2 regions of the Ruminococcus sp. 1001713B170207_170306_F1 genome follow, and region 2 is predicted to be linked to the other one. Evidence: predicted binding sites of a transcription regulator. Region 2 holds the regulator's gene; the other holds the start of a gene.
The links. The regulator LexA, encoded in region 2, represses DNA repair genes until DNA is damaged. The targets are predictions, from matches to a motif close to CNAACANNTGTTNG.
Positions count from the first base shown of each region.

Region 1: uvrB (excinuclease ABC subunit UvrB) is a predicted target of LexA. The motif match lies at 3,939-3,952, and genes of this name have one in related genera.

Region 1 covers NZ_JADPEX010000007.1:94,819-102,367, reverse strand. The annotation lists gene grpE (nucleotide exchange factor GrpE) at 1-493, opposite strand, end outside; gene hrcA (heat-inducible transcriptional repressor HrcA) at 522-1,562, opposite strand; gene I4V84_RS06590 (TIGR00730 family Rossman fold protein) at 2,007-2,549, opposite strand; gene I4V84_RS06585 (chromate transporter) at 2,642-3,211, opposite strand; gene I4V84_RS06580 (chromate transporter) at 3,208-3,783, opposite strand; gene uvrB (excinuclease ABC subunit UvrB) at 4,034-6,022, shown strand; gene I4V84_RS06570 (glycoside hydrolase family 43 protein) at 6,342-7,549, opposite strand, start outside.
Region 2 covers NZ_JADPEX010000036.1:28,870-36,418, forward strand. The annotation lists gene I4V84_RS17680 (YlmH/Sll1252 family protein) at 1-120, opposite strand, end outside; gene I4V84_RS17685 (cell division protein SepF) at 126-755, opposite strand; gene I4V84_RS17690 (YggS family pyridoxal phosphate-dependent enzyme) at 771-1,475, opposite strand; gene I4V84_RS17695 (HlyD family efflux transporter periplasmic adaptor subunit) at 1,510-2,925, opposite strand; gene lexA (transcriptional repressor LexA) at 3,159-3,779, shown strand; gene rsfS (ribosome silencing factor) at 3,848-4,216, opposite strand; gene yqeK (bis(5'-nucleosyl)-tetraphosphatase (symmetrical) YqeK) at 4,411-5,016, opposite strand; gene nadD (nicotinate-nucleotide adenylyltransferase) at 5,019-5,654, opposite strand; gene yhbY (ribosome assembly RNA-binding protein YhbY) at 5,638-5,931, opposite strand; gene obgE (GTPase ObgE) at 5,968-7,260, opposite strand; gene rpmA (50S ribosomal protein L27) at 7,324-7,549, opposite strand, start outside.

The sequences.
Region 1 (7,549 bases), on a different contig from region 2:
CGATTGGCTTCACACCCATCTCATCAAAAGCTGTCATCATCTGCCTGTAGATCATCTTCATGCCTTCTGCAAATGAATCATCCTCCGGTGCCTGTGCAAGACCTCTTTCGAAGTTATCCACGATCGGAAGCATTTTTTCAACGATGTCCCTGGCGCCGATGATGTACATGCTGGATTTCTCCTTCTCCGTTCTTTTACGGTAGTTATCGAATTCAGCCATGCTGCGCTTCAGTCTGTCTGTAAGCTCCTCGACCTGCTGTTCAAATTTATCTTTCTCTTTTTTCTTCTTACCGAAGAAAGAAGTTTTTGTCTTGGTTTCCGGTTCCTTCTGAGATTCGGTTTCCTGATCTGACTGCTCAGTTTCTTCTGTCTGTGCAGGTTCCTCGGAAGTCTCCTCTTCTGCTGTCTGGGCTGTATCTGCTGCCTCTTCTTCGCTTCCGTCTGTTACCGGAATGTCAACTGCTTCTTCCTGTACTTCGGCTTCTTTATTCATTTCTTCTGACACGCTTTCAACCGCCTTTCTAGGTTTTCTTATTTACCATTTCGTCAAGCTGGACTTTTAATTTCTTTAAGCTGTCCACTACATTCTCGTAATCCATTCGCTTGGGACCGATGATTCCAATAGTTCCACGCATTCCATCTCCCAGCTCATAAGTAGCTGTGACCACACTGCAGTCTTTCATGGTACGTACCGGAACTTCATCCCCGATGTATATCTGAACTCCTGTGTTCTCCGAGTCTCCCATTTCCTCACGGACCATATCCGCAAGTTCCTGCTTATCCTCGAAAGTAGAAATCAGCTCACTGGCTCTGGATGTATCTGCAAGCTCTGGATACTTAAATATGTTGGTCGCTCCCGACGTATATACTTTCATATCTTCTTCGTCCACGTGAATTGTAGCTGCAACTGCGTCCAGCACATCTGCAACCACACCGCTGTGGCTACCCGCCTGTTCTTTTAATCTAGCAATCATGCCCAGATTAATATCCTGGATGGGTACGCCGTTCAGGTTCGTGTTAAGAAGAAGATTCAGCTTCAGGATCGTCTGATCATCCATCTCCTCATCAATATTAATGATCTGGTTCCGAATGACATTACCCTCACATACAACTACGGCAATCAGCTGCCGCTCATTGACTCGTGAAAGCTGAATGAACTTCAGGGTGCTTCCCTTATACTGGGGAACCGCAACCATAGCCGCATAATTGGTATCCGTGGCAAGAACCTTCGCCACCTGCCTGAGCACCTTATCCATCTTATCTGATTTCTCAATCATCAGATCACGGATTTCTGCGATCTCGGCTTCCTTCTCCCTGGTAAGCTCATCTACATAAAGGCGATAGCCTTTATCTGATGGAATTCTTCCGGCTGAGGTGTGGGGCTGTACGATGTAGCCCATATCCGTCAGGTCGGACATCTCATTTCGGATAGTAGCAGAGCTGACATTCAGATCCGGATACTTGGAAATAGTTCTGGAGCCTACAGGCTCACCTGTTTCCATATAAGTTTTGATGATTGCTTTCAGTATTTTCCGTTTGCGCTCATCTAATACTTCATCCATGAAATATCTGCTCCTTCCTGAAAAGCAGACGGTCAAACCTGATTCTGATTTCCGTCTGGCTTCTTCGAATTCCTTTTGTTAGCACTCATTATTTAGGAGTGCTAACATCTATGTTCTTAAGATACACCTCAGTATTCCTTTTGTCAATATTTTTTACAAATTTTTTTCATCTTTTTTGATAGTTTTTACCCTATACTTTACCATTCTGGCTAAATTCTCCTTACTGCAATACTTTTTTTGGACAGCAAGGATACTATCAGGTATCTGCCAACGCAGTCTTATGTTTGCTGCCGCATAAATGAAAAAGATGCCTTGAGAAAATTTTCCCTGGCATCTTCTTTCCTATATAGGAATACCGCCCATAGGCGACATGTCCGTTTTGTAACTGTTCAGCACCTTCACAGTTATATGTTTCGCAAAACAGCCCCTGCTGAATAGCAGCCTCTATTTTTTATAATTTTCCAGATAGTCAAGAACTGCTGTCGGCTCATCCAGAAAGACTACCAGATCCAGCACGGAAAAATCCATGAATTTCTCTTCTGCTGTGTACTCCAGCAATGCTTTCATCTTGTCATAATATCCGTCAATGTTATACAGCACAATTGGGCGGTCAATACGTTTCAGGCTTTTCAAGGTAAAAATCTCAAAAAATTCCTCGTAGGTACCAATTCCGCCAGGTGCTACGATCGTAGCATCTGATTTTTCTTCCAGAAGTTTTTTGCGCTCTCTCATATTCTCTGTGAAAATAAATTCCGTGCATTTCTCATACAGAACTCCAGGCTGATCAAAAAATCGGGGAGCAATTCCAAGTATGTAACCATTTTCTGCTGCCACGCCTCTGGCTGCTGCTCCCATCATTCCGGTAGCCCCGCCGCCAAACACCAGACCGTGACCTCTTTTTCCCATTGCTCTTCCAAGCTCTTCTGTTTTTTCATAATAAATGTTTTTAAGCAGTGCACTTGAAGCGCCATATACACATATGTTCAATCTGTTATCCCCCTTATTTTTTCTTCTAAACACAGGTGCAGCCTACCTGCGGCAGCACCATATACGAAAGTCAGCTGGCATATCTTTTCCAGTCAGCTTCCGGCAGCCGCGCAAAACACCATATTTGCCACACCGCACAAAACCATCACCAGAATAGGATTCATTTTAAATTTTCTTAAAAGCACCAGTGCGGCAGTAAAGAACACCACCATTCGAATGCATATGTTTTCCCGAAACAGTTCCACTGCACCATTTATAAAAAAAGATGATACTAAAATGGTAACTCCTGCCTTGGCGATCATGGCCACAACCGCCGGGCGAAGGGATGTAAGAGTTCCCTGGAGAAGGGACATTTTCCGGTATTTCGTGTAAATATATGCCAGCAGGGTTACAATTATACAGGAGGGTAAAATACAGCCAAGAGTAGCCACCACTGCGCCACCAGGACCAGCAATCCTGGTTCCTACAAAGGTTGCGGAGTTTACTGCAATAGGACCAGGAGTCATCTCTGCAATGGTCACAAGATTCGAAAAAGTTTCCATGGAAATCCAGCCATGCATAGTCACTACCTGTTCCTGTATAAGAGGCATTGCTGCATATCCACCTCCAAAGCTTAATGCACCAATTTGAAGGAAGCTGAAAAAGAGCTGAAGATAAATCATTTTTTGCTGCCCTCCTTCACAAGTGTACGCGCAAATCCAAATACAGCCACAATAAGTATTATATAAATAATGTTTACCTTCAGAAAATAGCTTACACAAAAACTGATGACCATAATAACCACATTTACCCAGTCATTTGATTTCGCCACGTTTTTCCCCATGTCGTATACCACAGAAATGATCACAGCACCTACGCCGGCAGTCATGCCTTTCAAAAGAGCTGCTATATAATAATTAGAGCAGAATGCATCATAAAACAAGGAAATCAGGGACAGGATCACCATTGGCGGAATAATAGCCCCCAGAACCGACAGCAGCATTCCCGGTATTCCCCCAAGCTTGTATCCCACCACAATTGCTCCGTTTACTGCAATTGCTCCTGGAGATGACTGTGCGATTGCCACCAGATCCAGCATTTCTTCCTCATCGATCCAGTGATATTGATCCACAAATTTCTCTTTCAATAAAGTAACGATCACATATCCGCCGCCAAAAGTAAACGTACTAAGATATAACGAGGCAAAAAAAAGCTTTCTCAGCACATATCTTTTATTCTTTTGTTTTTCTTCCATTTCCAGCACTCCTAATAATTCTGCATGATTTCTGTGCATCGCGAAGCGTGTTACTGGTCAGGTCATGAACAATCACGCTTTTCTTTTTTAAGATAACGCACTATAGGTATGTCTGTCAATTAAAGTTTTGGAATGCTTCTGGCATTTCAGAAGGCAGAACAAATATTCGATTCTGCTGTACTTTTATAAAAAAGGATGCTATACTGAAAACAGTTAAAGCGTGTTTGATTTTATAAAAGAAAGGACTCATATGGATCATTTTGAATTACATTCCGAGTATAAACCAACCGGCGATCAGCCACAGGCTATTGAGAAACTGGTAAAGGGATTTAAAGAGGGAAATCAGTTTGAGACGCTGCTTGGTGTCACCGGCTCTGGTAAAACTTTTACTATGGCAAACGTTATTCAGGCGCTGAATAAGCCTACTCTGATCCTGGCCCATAATAAAACTCTGGCAGCACAGTTATACGGTGAGTTTAAGGAATTCTTCCCGGAGAATGCGGTGGAGTATTTTGTTTCCTATTACGATTATTACCAGCCAGAAGCATATGTGCCTTCTTCTGACACTTATATTGCCAAGGACTCTGCGATCAATGATGAAATTGACAAGCTCCGTCTTTCTGCCACTGCCGCCATGTCAGAGCGAAAAGATGTTATTATCATCTCTTCTGTGTCCTGTATCTATGGATTGGGTTCTCCTCAGGAATTTCAGGACATGATGATTTCCCTGCGTCCTGGCATGACTAAGGATCGTGATGAGGTTATCCGGGAGCTGATCGACATTCAGTACACCCGAAATGAAATGGACTTCCACCGAAGTACCTTCCGCGTCCGTGGCGACACTCTGGAGATTTTTCCGGCTAACAGCTCAGATACCGCTGTCAGAGTGGAGTTTTTCGGAGATGAGATTGACCGTATCTCTGAGATTGATGTGCTCACCGGAGAAATCAAATGTCAGCTTGCGCACATCGGTATTTTCCCTGCTTCCCATTATGTAGTACCAGCGGAGCAGATTCAGAAAGCAGCCATTGCCATTGAAGAGGAATTAAAAGAACGGGTAGACTACTTTAAAAGCGAAGACAAGCTTCTGGAAGCCCAGCGTATCTCCGAGCGTACCAACTTTGATATTGAAATGATGAAAGAAACCGGCTTCTGCTCCGGTATTGAGAACTATTCCCGTCATCTTTCCGGACTGGAGCCAGGGCAGCCGCCTTATACTCTGCTGGATTATTTCGGGGATGATTTTCTTCTTATTATTGATGAGTCGCACAAGACAGTCCCACAGGTTGGCGCTATGTATGCTGGCGACCAGAACCGTAAACAGACATTGGTAGACTATGGTTTCCGTCTGCCCTCTGCTAAGGATAACCGCCCTCTGAGTTTTGAAGAATTTGAGAATAAACTTGACCAGGTTTTGTTTGTATCTGCTACCCCGGGAGATTATGAATACGACCATGAGCTTCTCCGCGCCGAGCAGATCATCCGTCCTACCGGTCTTCTGGATCCGAAAGTGGAGGTGCGCCCTGTAGAGGGACAGATAGACGACCTGATTTCTGAAATAACGAAAGAAACCTCCAGAAAAAACAAAGTGCTGATCACAACTCTCACCAAACGAATGGCCGAGGATCTTACCCAGTATATGAAAGATGTGGGAATCCGTGTCCGTTATCTTCATTCGGATATTGATACCCTGGAGCGTGCAGAAATCATCCGCGACATGCGTCTGGATGTATTTGATGTGCTTGTAGGCATTAACCTTCTGCGAGAAGGACTTGATATTCCTGAGATCACTCTGGTTGCTATTCTGGATGCAGACAAGGAGGGCTTCCTTCGTTCTGAGACTTCCCTGATCCAGACCATTGGCCGTGCTGCCCGAAACAGCGAAGGACACGTTGTCATGTATGCAGACGTGATGACGGATTCCATGAGAAATGCCATTGAGGAAACCAACCGTCGCAGGGAAATCCAGGAAGCCTATAATAAAGAGCATGGAATTACTCCTACTACTATTAAGAAGGCAGTCCGTGATCTGATTGCAGTTTCCAAGGCAGTTGCTGAAACTGAAGTGAAGCTGAAGAAGGATCCGGAATCCATGAGCAAAAAAGAGCTGAAGAACCTGATCTCCCAGTTGGAAAAACAGATGCGCCAGGCTGCTGCAGACTTGAATTTCGAGCAGGCAGCAGAGCTGCGTGATAAAATGATAGAATTGAAGAAAAATCTTGCAGATGCGGAAAAGTAATCCTTCGATTTCCCCATGCATTTTGCCAGTCAGATTTGGCACTATTTATCAGCTTCAAGAGAGCGCTTCACGATCTGATTAAAGCGTGTTTGAAGAGTGAAAAGCCTAATTTTCAGGCTCATCACCCTTGCATATCATAGAAGAATCTTATTTACAGACTTTTTCCCACAGTCTTTGTTTGAAAAGGATTTCTGTAAGATGTACGTCACAATTTACAGGATTCTCTGCCTGCAGCGGATCGCCTCCGGCCACATTTATATTTGCGCCGCAGTGCGATCCCGCCCGGCAGGGGGTTCCGTTAACCTTGATTATTCAGCAATTAATTTTTATTTATCTTCACTGAAAAATTTCTAAAATGCCCTTCCGCCTTTTCTGAGAACATTCCGATATAAGTTCCGGTAAAACTCATGTACATAGTTCCTTCTGTAGCCAGCCCTGCAGTAGAACCGCTGCCCAGCTTCTCATAGTATTTTCCATCTTCGCTGTACCAGAAATCATATTCCAGAGGATTACCGATAATACGAAAATGAATATTTTCCCCAGAGGATACTACCTTCTCAGCTGTTCTTGCAAACATATCATGAATATGCCTGGAAAAACAAACCTTGTACTGTCCGCCCTCTCTGGTTAAGTAAATTTCATAATGATAAAATTGATTGTAGAATGTACCCAGTCCCACTCTTTTATTTAGACCTTTGACGTTGCTGTCTTGGGAAAACGGACAGGCATCTGAAAAATTTCCTTTCAAACTCACCACAACATCTGCCTCAACATCAAATTCCTTCTGCCTGATTCCGACCCATGTCGGAGTATCCGTGTCATTTAAAGTTACGCTTGTTCCTTTCAAAATAAGCCGTCTGGCAGCGGTATCACGCACATAATTTTCCATATGCGGAGTTCGAACCCAGTTATAATGCAGGCTGAATTTCTCTTCCGAAAAATCATCTGTAAAATCCCGGCATATCGGCTGCACCTGGTCGCCTGGAAGTGGTCCCTTCATTTCCAAAGCGATTCTGCCATCGTTTCCAACAACCGGCCAACCCTCTTTATCCCAGATTACAGGGCTTAAAAAGGTCTCTCTTCCAAGATGATGAAGTTTCAGACCTCGCTGCGGAGTGCAAGAAGGCCGGATTCCCAGACAAACCAGCCACCAGTTTCCATTCTGATCTACTTCCAGATCAGCATGTCCAGTGCAGGAAATAGAGCCATCCGGATTATCCCGGTGACTGAGAATCGGATTATGGGGACACGCCTCATACGGTCCAAATGGAGAATCTGCTCTTTGCATGGTAACCATATGTCCATATTCTGTGCCACCCTCTGCAAGAAGCAAATAATATTTTCCATTCAGCTTGTAAATATGAGGTCCCTCCGGACAGATTCCGCCGCATCCATGACTGATACATACACTTTCGGACAGCTTTTCTCCTGTGTATGGATTGATTTTACACATAAAAATTCCATCCCTGTCATCTTTATCTCTGGAAGTAGAGGCGAAGTAAACATCTTCACCATCAAACAGCAAAG
Region 2 (7,549 bases):
GGAAACAAGCATATTTTGTTCGTTTAAGTTAAGAAAATCCGTAAAGGTGACAATATCTCTCTGGTAAGAGAGATTTGCCAGCTCCCGGATTCTCTTAAGTAAAAATTCATCCTTATCCATAAAAATCAATAACCAGCTCTTACAGAAGGTGTAGCGCCGCCAAGAATATTCTGAAGATCACCAGTGATATCTACAGAAGAGGGACCAAGTACGAAGATGTAGCTGGAAATCTTCTGAAGGGAACCATTCAGGGAATAACATGCGCCAGATGCAAAATCAATAATACGCTGTGCAAGTTCTACATCAATACCCTCCAGATTCAGAATTACAGTTGCATTGTCAAGAAGTGTGTCTGCAATTTCCCGGGTGTCCTCCATGGAAGCAGGTTTGATCACACAAACCTCCATAGAAGAAGCCTGATTCGCACGACGGCTGCTTCTCATCGGAGTGATTTTGGAAGAAGCTACAGGGCGCTGCTTCTCAGCTGGCTGTTTCGCAGGAGCCTTGGCAGCAGTCTTTGGTGTTGCTGTATGTACAGGTTCTTCGTCAAAGGAAGTATCTGCGTCAGCCAAATCATCCTCTTTCTTACGACCGAATTTCTCGAAGAATTTCTTCTTAGGCTTGTCATCCATGGGATCGTCATCAAAGAAATCCCCCTCTTCGTCATCCATCAGATCCTCATCTAAATAATTATCTTCATCATAATCGTCATCATTCAGTTTAATAGAATCTAATAATTTATCAAAAACGCTCATTTTCAATCTCCAATCTTAATCTTCTTGCCGTGTGGCATAATTTCGTTCACCAAAAATACCGGTTCCCACACGTACCATGGTTGAGCCTTCCTGGACAGCAACCTGATAATCTCCGGTCATACCCATACTCAGAACACTCATGTTAACATTATTAATGTTTTTTGCATTAATGTCAACACTTAATTTCTTCAATGTGCGAAAAACTTCACGATTTTCTTCTGGATTTTTCACAAATGGGGCAATGGTCATAAGTCCCATCACTTTTATATGGGAAAATATGCTGATTTTCTCAAGAAGAGGAAGCACCTCATTCGTCGCTAATCCGAATTTGCTTTCTTCCTCTGCTACATTAACTTCCAGCAGAATCGGCATAACAAGATCTTTCTTTGCAGCTTCCTGCTCAATGGTCTGGGCAAGGCGAAGGGAATCTACCGAGTGAATCATGGCAACCTTGTCAATAATATATTTTACTTTATTGCGCTGCAGATGACCGATCATGTGCCACTGGATATCTGATGGCAGCTGGTCATATTTATCCATGATCTCCTGCACTTTATTTTCTCCAAAAACACGCGCACCGGCATCATACGCCTCCTGAAGCATGGAGACCGGTTTGGTCTTACTTACTGCCACCAATGTGACTTCACCTGGGTCACGGGAAACAGCAGCACAGGCTTTTTCAATATTTGCATTTACCTGCTGTAAATTTTCAGCTAACATTTATAAGCCTCCTTAAAAATAGTATATGTTAAACTTAGTAGAGAATATCCTGCTCTTTTACCTGGGAGGAGTCTCTGGCAATGCGGTCATAGCGGGAAAGTCCGTAGGATGTATTACTGGAAATAATGGCATATTCTTCATTCTGATCCAGTATATCTACCTGACGGAATACCGCATACCCTTGATTGATGCAGTAAACGCCTTCCAGAGAATCTGTTTCGCCTACAATAAAGCGCTGGTTGGAGTCATCTTTTACAATAGCATCTCCTTCCTTAAAAGCGCTTCTATCCACGTAATAATTGTAAGCTTCATCGGCAGAATCATCATCTAACTCAATTTTAACTTTACCGTAGATTGTAGCATTGATAAAGGTTCTTACGTTATTTCCGCTGGAATCTTTGGAAATCTTGTTAAAGCCTACACTTCCGCTGTCAGGATCAGTCGTGGCATATTCTGCCGGAATTACGTAAAAATCCTTGGATTCAATAGCGGAAAGGGGAATCTTAAGACCGGTTACTGTATTGGTAACCAGCTCAATATCCAGAAAACGGTCAGATGCATAGCGGATCAGACCGCGGCTGAAGTCAATTTTTCCATATTTGTTACCATCGATTTTTATGATGGAAAAATCGCCGCTCTGTGTCATATCATCCTTGAGAAATTTCACACGAATGGTGGAACGTCCCTCCAGCTTGGCGGCCTGTTTGTCGCTTAATGGAATGATCAGGCTCCATAATTCGCTGGTAATATTTGTATAAATGTTATCTCCGGCCTGCACCTTTTCGGATGTCTTCAGATCCGTTTCATGGTAAGAAGTCTGGTCAAAATCTGCTGCTGTAATGTTCTCCACAGTCTTATTCTCATAACCGTCCATAGAATAGAGGATAATGCCGTCTTCCTGGGCTTTACAGATATTCTGTCCACCGATGGTCACTACTTGTGAATCTGCATTCCCGTCAGTGGAAATTCCCTCATACTGAAGGATGCTTCCCTCCAGCTGGTTCTTAAAACTGTAGGTGTTGTTAAATTTACTTCCGGAAAATCCCTTGGAAAAGCTGAGCATAGAACTGCGGATTTTCTCCAGTTCGTCCGCAGTCAATGCAGACTTGGTTTCTGCAATTTTTCCGGAACTTAATCCGTAAACAGCACCGTTGGCATTGATCTTACTTCCCTCCCGGGCATAATAATTCACATAACCGGAGGATTCTGCCTTAAAAACACTCTCTTCCCGAAGAGAAATACCAGTGTAGGTCTCGTTTCGTGATAAAGGACCTGTGGTAACCTGGTAAGATTCGATGTGTGTGGAGGTTACAAGTAAAAATGCAGTAAAAATCATATATAATAACAATACACCAAAAGCAACGGTGGCAATATTCAGTCCGAATATGTTCTTTAACTGGACAAAAAGTCCTGCCATTTTGCCAGGCTTGTTAGATTTCTTCTCGGACAAGCGGATTCCCCCTTTGTTTTTGAGTCGGGCTCTGAATTTTCATACCAAACAATTGTACCATTTTTTGCCGGTGAACACAAGGAAAAGAAAACGAAAAGTGTGTGAACAAAGCTGGAAGCTGTGAACAGCCTGCATATCAAAAAACGAACATATTTTCAGAATATCTGTTTGCTTAATTAAGAAAAATATGGTATGATAAGAAAAAGTTGAATGAATTTCGGAGGAAAACTCTTATGACATATGGTAAAATCAGCAAAAAACAGCAGGAAATTTTAGAATATATTAAAAGTGAGATTCTGAACCGCGGATTCCCGCCAGCAGTTCGTGAGATTTGTGAAGCTGTAAATCTGAAGTCTACATCATCTGTTCATGCCCATCTGGAAGCTCTTGAGAAGAACGGATACATCCGCCGCGATGCCACGAAGCCAAGAGCCATAGAGATCATTGATGACAATTTCAATCTTGTCCGCCGTGAAGTGGTCAATGTTCCGCTTGTAGGTACCGTAGCCGCCGGACAGCCTATTCTGGCTGTAGAGAATGTAGATGGCTACTTCCCCATCCCGGCAGAATTTATGCCCAATGAACAGAGCTTCATGCTGAAGGTAAAAGGCGACAGCATGATCAATGCAGGAATCTTCGATGGGGATCAGGTTCTGGTAAAGCAGCAGCCCACTGCAGATAACGGCGACATTGTAGTTGCCTTGGTAGAGGACTCTGCCACAGTGAAGACCTTCTATAAGGAGAAGGGCTACTACCGCCTTCAGCCAGAGAATGACACTATGGATCCCATTATCATTACAGGAGAAATCCAGATTCTGGGTAAAGTATTTGGTGTCATGCGTTTTTACCAATAGTCATAAAAAATTTCCCCTTTAGCAAACAATTGCTGTTTCCAGACAATTGTTTACTAAAGGGGACTTTTTTATTTCTCTAAAAACGCATCCATCTCCAGAACCTTTCCATCTCTCCAGATTCTCTCCAGATCATAGAAAAGTCGGTTTTCCTCATCAAACACATGCACGATCACATCGCCGTAATCCATGAGAATCCAGCTGGAATTGCGGTTTCCCTCAATCTGCTTCGCCTCAAAGCCAGCGCGTCCAAGCTGCTCCTCCACATTATCGACGATCGCCTGAACCTGATTGGAGTTTGTACCGCTTGCGATTACGAAATAATCTGCAATTACAGAAACATTATGAATATCAATTATCTTAATATCCTGTCCCTTTTTATCATCAATTGCCTTGCAGGCAATCTGTGCCATCATTTTCTCTGTACTTACTGTACTCATTCTGATCTGCTCCTTTCTTAATAATGCTTATACTGACCTAATATTATTTTAAATTCCTGCGAGAACAAAAGGCTTTAAAAGTGAAATAATATCCTCTGTCAGGTGGTACCTGGCCTTCGCTCGTGCGAAATATCTCGCATCTCGTAGAATGTTAATTGTAAATAGTAAAAATATTCGCCAGTATATGCGGAGTATTAATTATCAGATACGTTATTACGCTTATTATGCAATTCTTTATAATAAATATAAGCCTCCTTGGAAGTTGGCTCAATATCATCGGCAGAATCTTCTTCCAGATACTCCAGGGTATCTTTTAGGATCTCATACATACACTCATCCAGGTCTTCAAACGCAAGTTTGCGAATTTCCGGTAAACGGCTTGCTTTATAACGCATGGGCTCAATATAATCTGCAATATAAATAATCTTTTCAAGAAAACTCATTTCACGTCTGCCAGTTGTGTGATAATTGATGGCAGAAAGAATCTCCTGATCGTCAATCCCATATTTCTCGTGAGCAATATAAGCTCCAAGACGGGAGTGGAGAAGAAACGGGTGACTTCTCTCAAAATCGGAAACCGGAATATTGTGTTCGCTGCACATCTTCAGTTTTTTCTTATTGGGAATGCATTTGGCGCAATCGTGAAGAAGACCGGACACCTGTGCATCTTTGATATCATATCCATGGACCATAGCCAGACATGCGCTGGTGTACATAACGCCCATGGTGTGCTGGAAACGATCCTCATCCAGGTATTTGGAAAGTTTTTTTTCAATTTTTGCAAAATCGTAATCTGCCATGGTCAGACTTCCTTCTTTCTGTAAATTCCATTCTCTTTCATGTAAGAAATCACCTTATCCGGGACGTAATATTTCAGACTTTTTTCTTCTGAAATCCACTGACGGATCTGATGACTGGACACATCAATATTCATAGTATCCAAAAGGGCAAAATTTCCGTTGTACCTTGCAGAAAGACGCTGGATTTCCCGATTCAGTTCAGCGTAGGACGCATGATCCCGGACAGCCACCACAAGAGTACAGGCCCGACAGATCCGCTCTGGTTCCATCCATTCGTCAAAAGCAAAAAGAGAATCTGCACCAATGATAAAATAATAGTCTGTGTCCGGATTGTATTCTTTTAGCTCTTCCAGAGTGCGATAGGTATAGGTATACCCGGTCTCGTGCATTTCTGCAAGAGACAACTCAAAATGGGGATTATCTTCAATTGCAAGCCGGACCATATCCACACGCTGGTTATCAGAGGCTCTGCCAGCACGGTCCCGTTTATGAGGCGGGTTGCCGGAAGGCATAAACAGAACCTTATCCAGCTGGAATTGCTCATAGCTCTGCTCACCCAGGATCAGATGTCCCATATGGATGGGATCAAAGGTACCGCCCATGATCCCGATTTTTTTTCGATTATTTTGGCAGTTCAATTTTCTTTTTCTCTTTTTTACCTTCGCGGTATAATACGATCTTCTTACCGATCACCTGTACAACCTGGGAATGGGTGCGCTCTGCAAGAACCTGTGCCATTTCCTTAGGATCCTCCAGACAGTTCTGAAGCACACTGATTTTAATCAGCTCTCTCGCTGCAAGTGCTTCGTCAACAGCCTTGGTGTTTTCTGGTGTAAGACCGCCCTTGCCAAGCTGGATAATGGCATCCATTTTCATTGCCAGACTTTTTAAATATGCTCTTTGCTTACTTGTCATAATTTATCTCCTGAATACCTGCTGAATAGCTGCTATTTATTTATAATAATCAAATTCAAATCCATACATACGAACCGTATCACCCTCCTGAATACCGGCGTTTTCCAGTTCATCCAGAATGCCGCCCTCTTTCAGGAAACGCTGGAAAAAGGCGAAGCCTTTCTCAGAATCCAGATTGGTATAACCAAGCATTTTCTCGATACGTGGTCCTTCTACGATAAATACAGAGGGATCTTCCTCATCAACCTGTACGGTAAATGGAAGGCTCTCATTGATCAGCATATCTTCTGGGAAGAATTCCTGCTCGAATACGATTGCTTTCTTCGGACAACTGTCCAGAAGTTCCTTGATATGGAAAAGAAGCTCGCGTACACCCTGTCCGGTAACTGCAGAAATGGGATATACTTTGATACCTTTTGGTTCAAATTCTTTGCGAAGTCTGTCTACAGGATTCTCCTGACCGTCGGCAAAAATACAGTCCACTTTATTGGCTGCAATTACCTGAGGACGCTTTGCAATTTCCGGATTGTATTTCTCCAGTTCTTTGGTAATCTTATAAATATCATCAATAGGATCTCGTCCCTCTGTGGAAGCTGCATCCACAATGTGCACCAGAACTCTGGTACGCTCAATATGGCGAAGGAACTCATGACCAAGACCGACTCCTTCAGAAGCACCTTCGATCAGTCCAGGGATATCTGCGATGATAAAACCGCCATTCTCAGTATCTACAACACCAAGGTTCGGGCTTAAGGTTGTGAAATGATAGTTGGCAATTTTCGGTTTCGCATTTGTAACACGTGAGAGAAATGTAGATTTACCAACATTAGGAAAACCTACCAGTCCTACATCTGCGATCACCTTTAGCTCCAGAAGCACTTCAAGCTCCTGAAAAGGCTGTCCAGGCTGGGCATATTTGGGAACCTGCATGGTAGGGGTTGCATAATGCTGATTTCCCTTACCGCCGCGTCCACCGCGCAGAACGATCTGACGACGATTGTCACCGGACATGTCTGCAATTACCTTACGGGATTCAGCCTCCATGATAACAGTACCTTCCGGTACCTTTAATATAATGTCGGCACCGTCGGCACCGTGGCAGCGCTTTTTGCCGCCCTCCTGACCGTCTTCTGCCTTATATTTTCTTTTATGACGGTAATCACCGAGGGTATTCTGTCCCTCGTCAACTTCAAAAATGACGTCTCCGCCCTTGCCGCCGTCGCCGCCATCCGGACCGCCGTCAGGTACATATTTTTCCCTGCGGAAGCTTACATGGCCGTCGCCGCCCTTACCGGAACGGATATATATGGTAGCTCTGTCTGCGAACATTAAATCTCCTTTATAAGAAAAGGCTCCAAACCTTTATAGATTTGAAGCCTCCTGCTCTACGAATTACTCTGCCTCTACTGGTACGATAGAAACCTGTTTCTTATCGCGGCCTTTTCTGGTGAATCTTACAACACCATCGGTCAGTGCAAATAATGTATAGTCTTTTCCGCATCCTACGTTCTCGCCTGCATGGATCTTAGTTCCGCGCTGTCTGTAAAGGATGTTGCCGGCTTTAACAAACTGTCCGTCTGCTCTCTTCGCACCTAATCTCTTGGACTCGGAATCACGA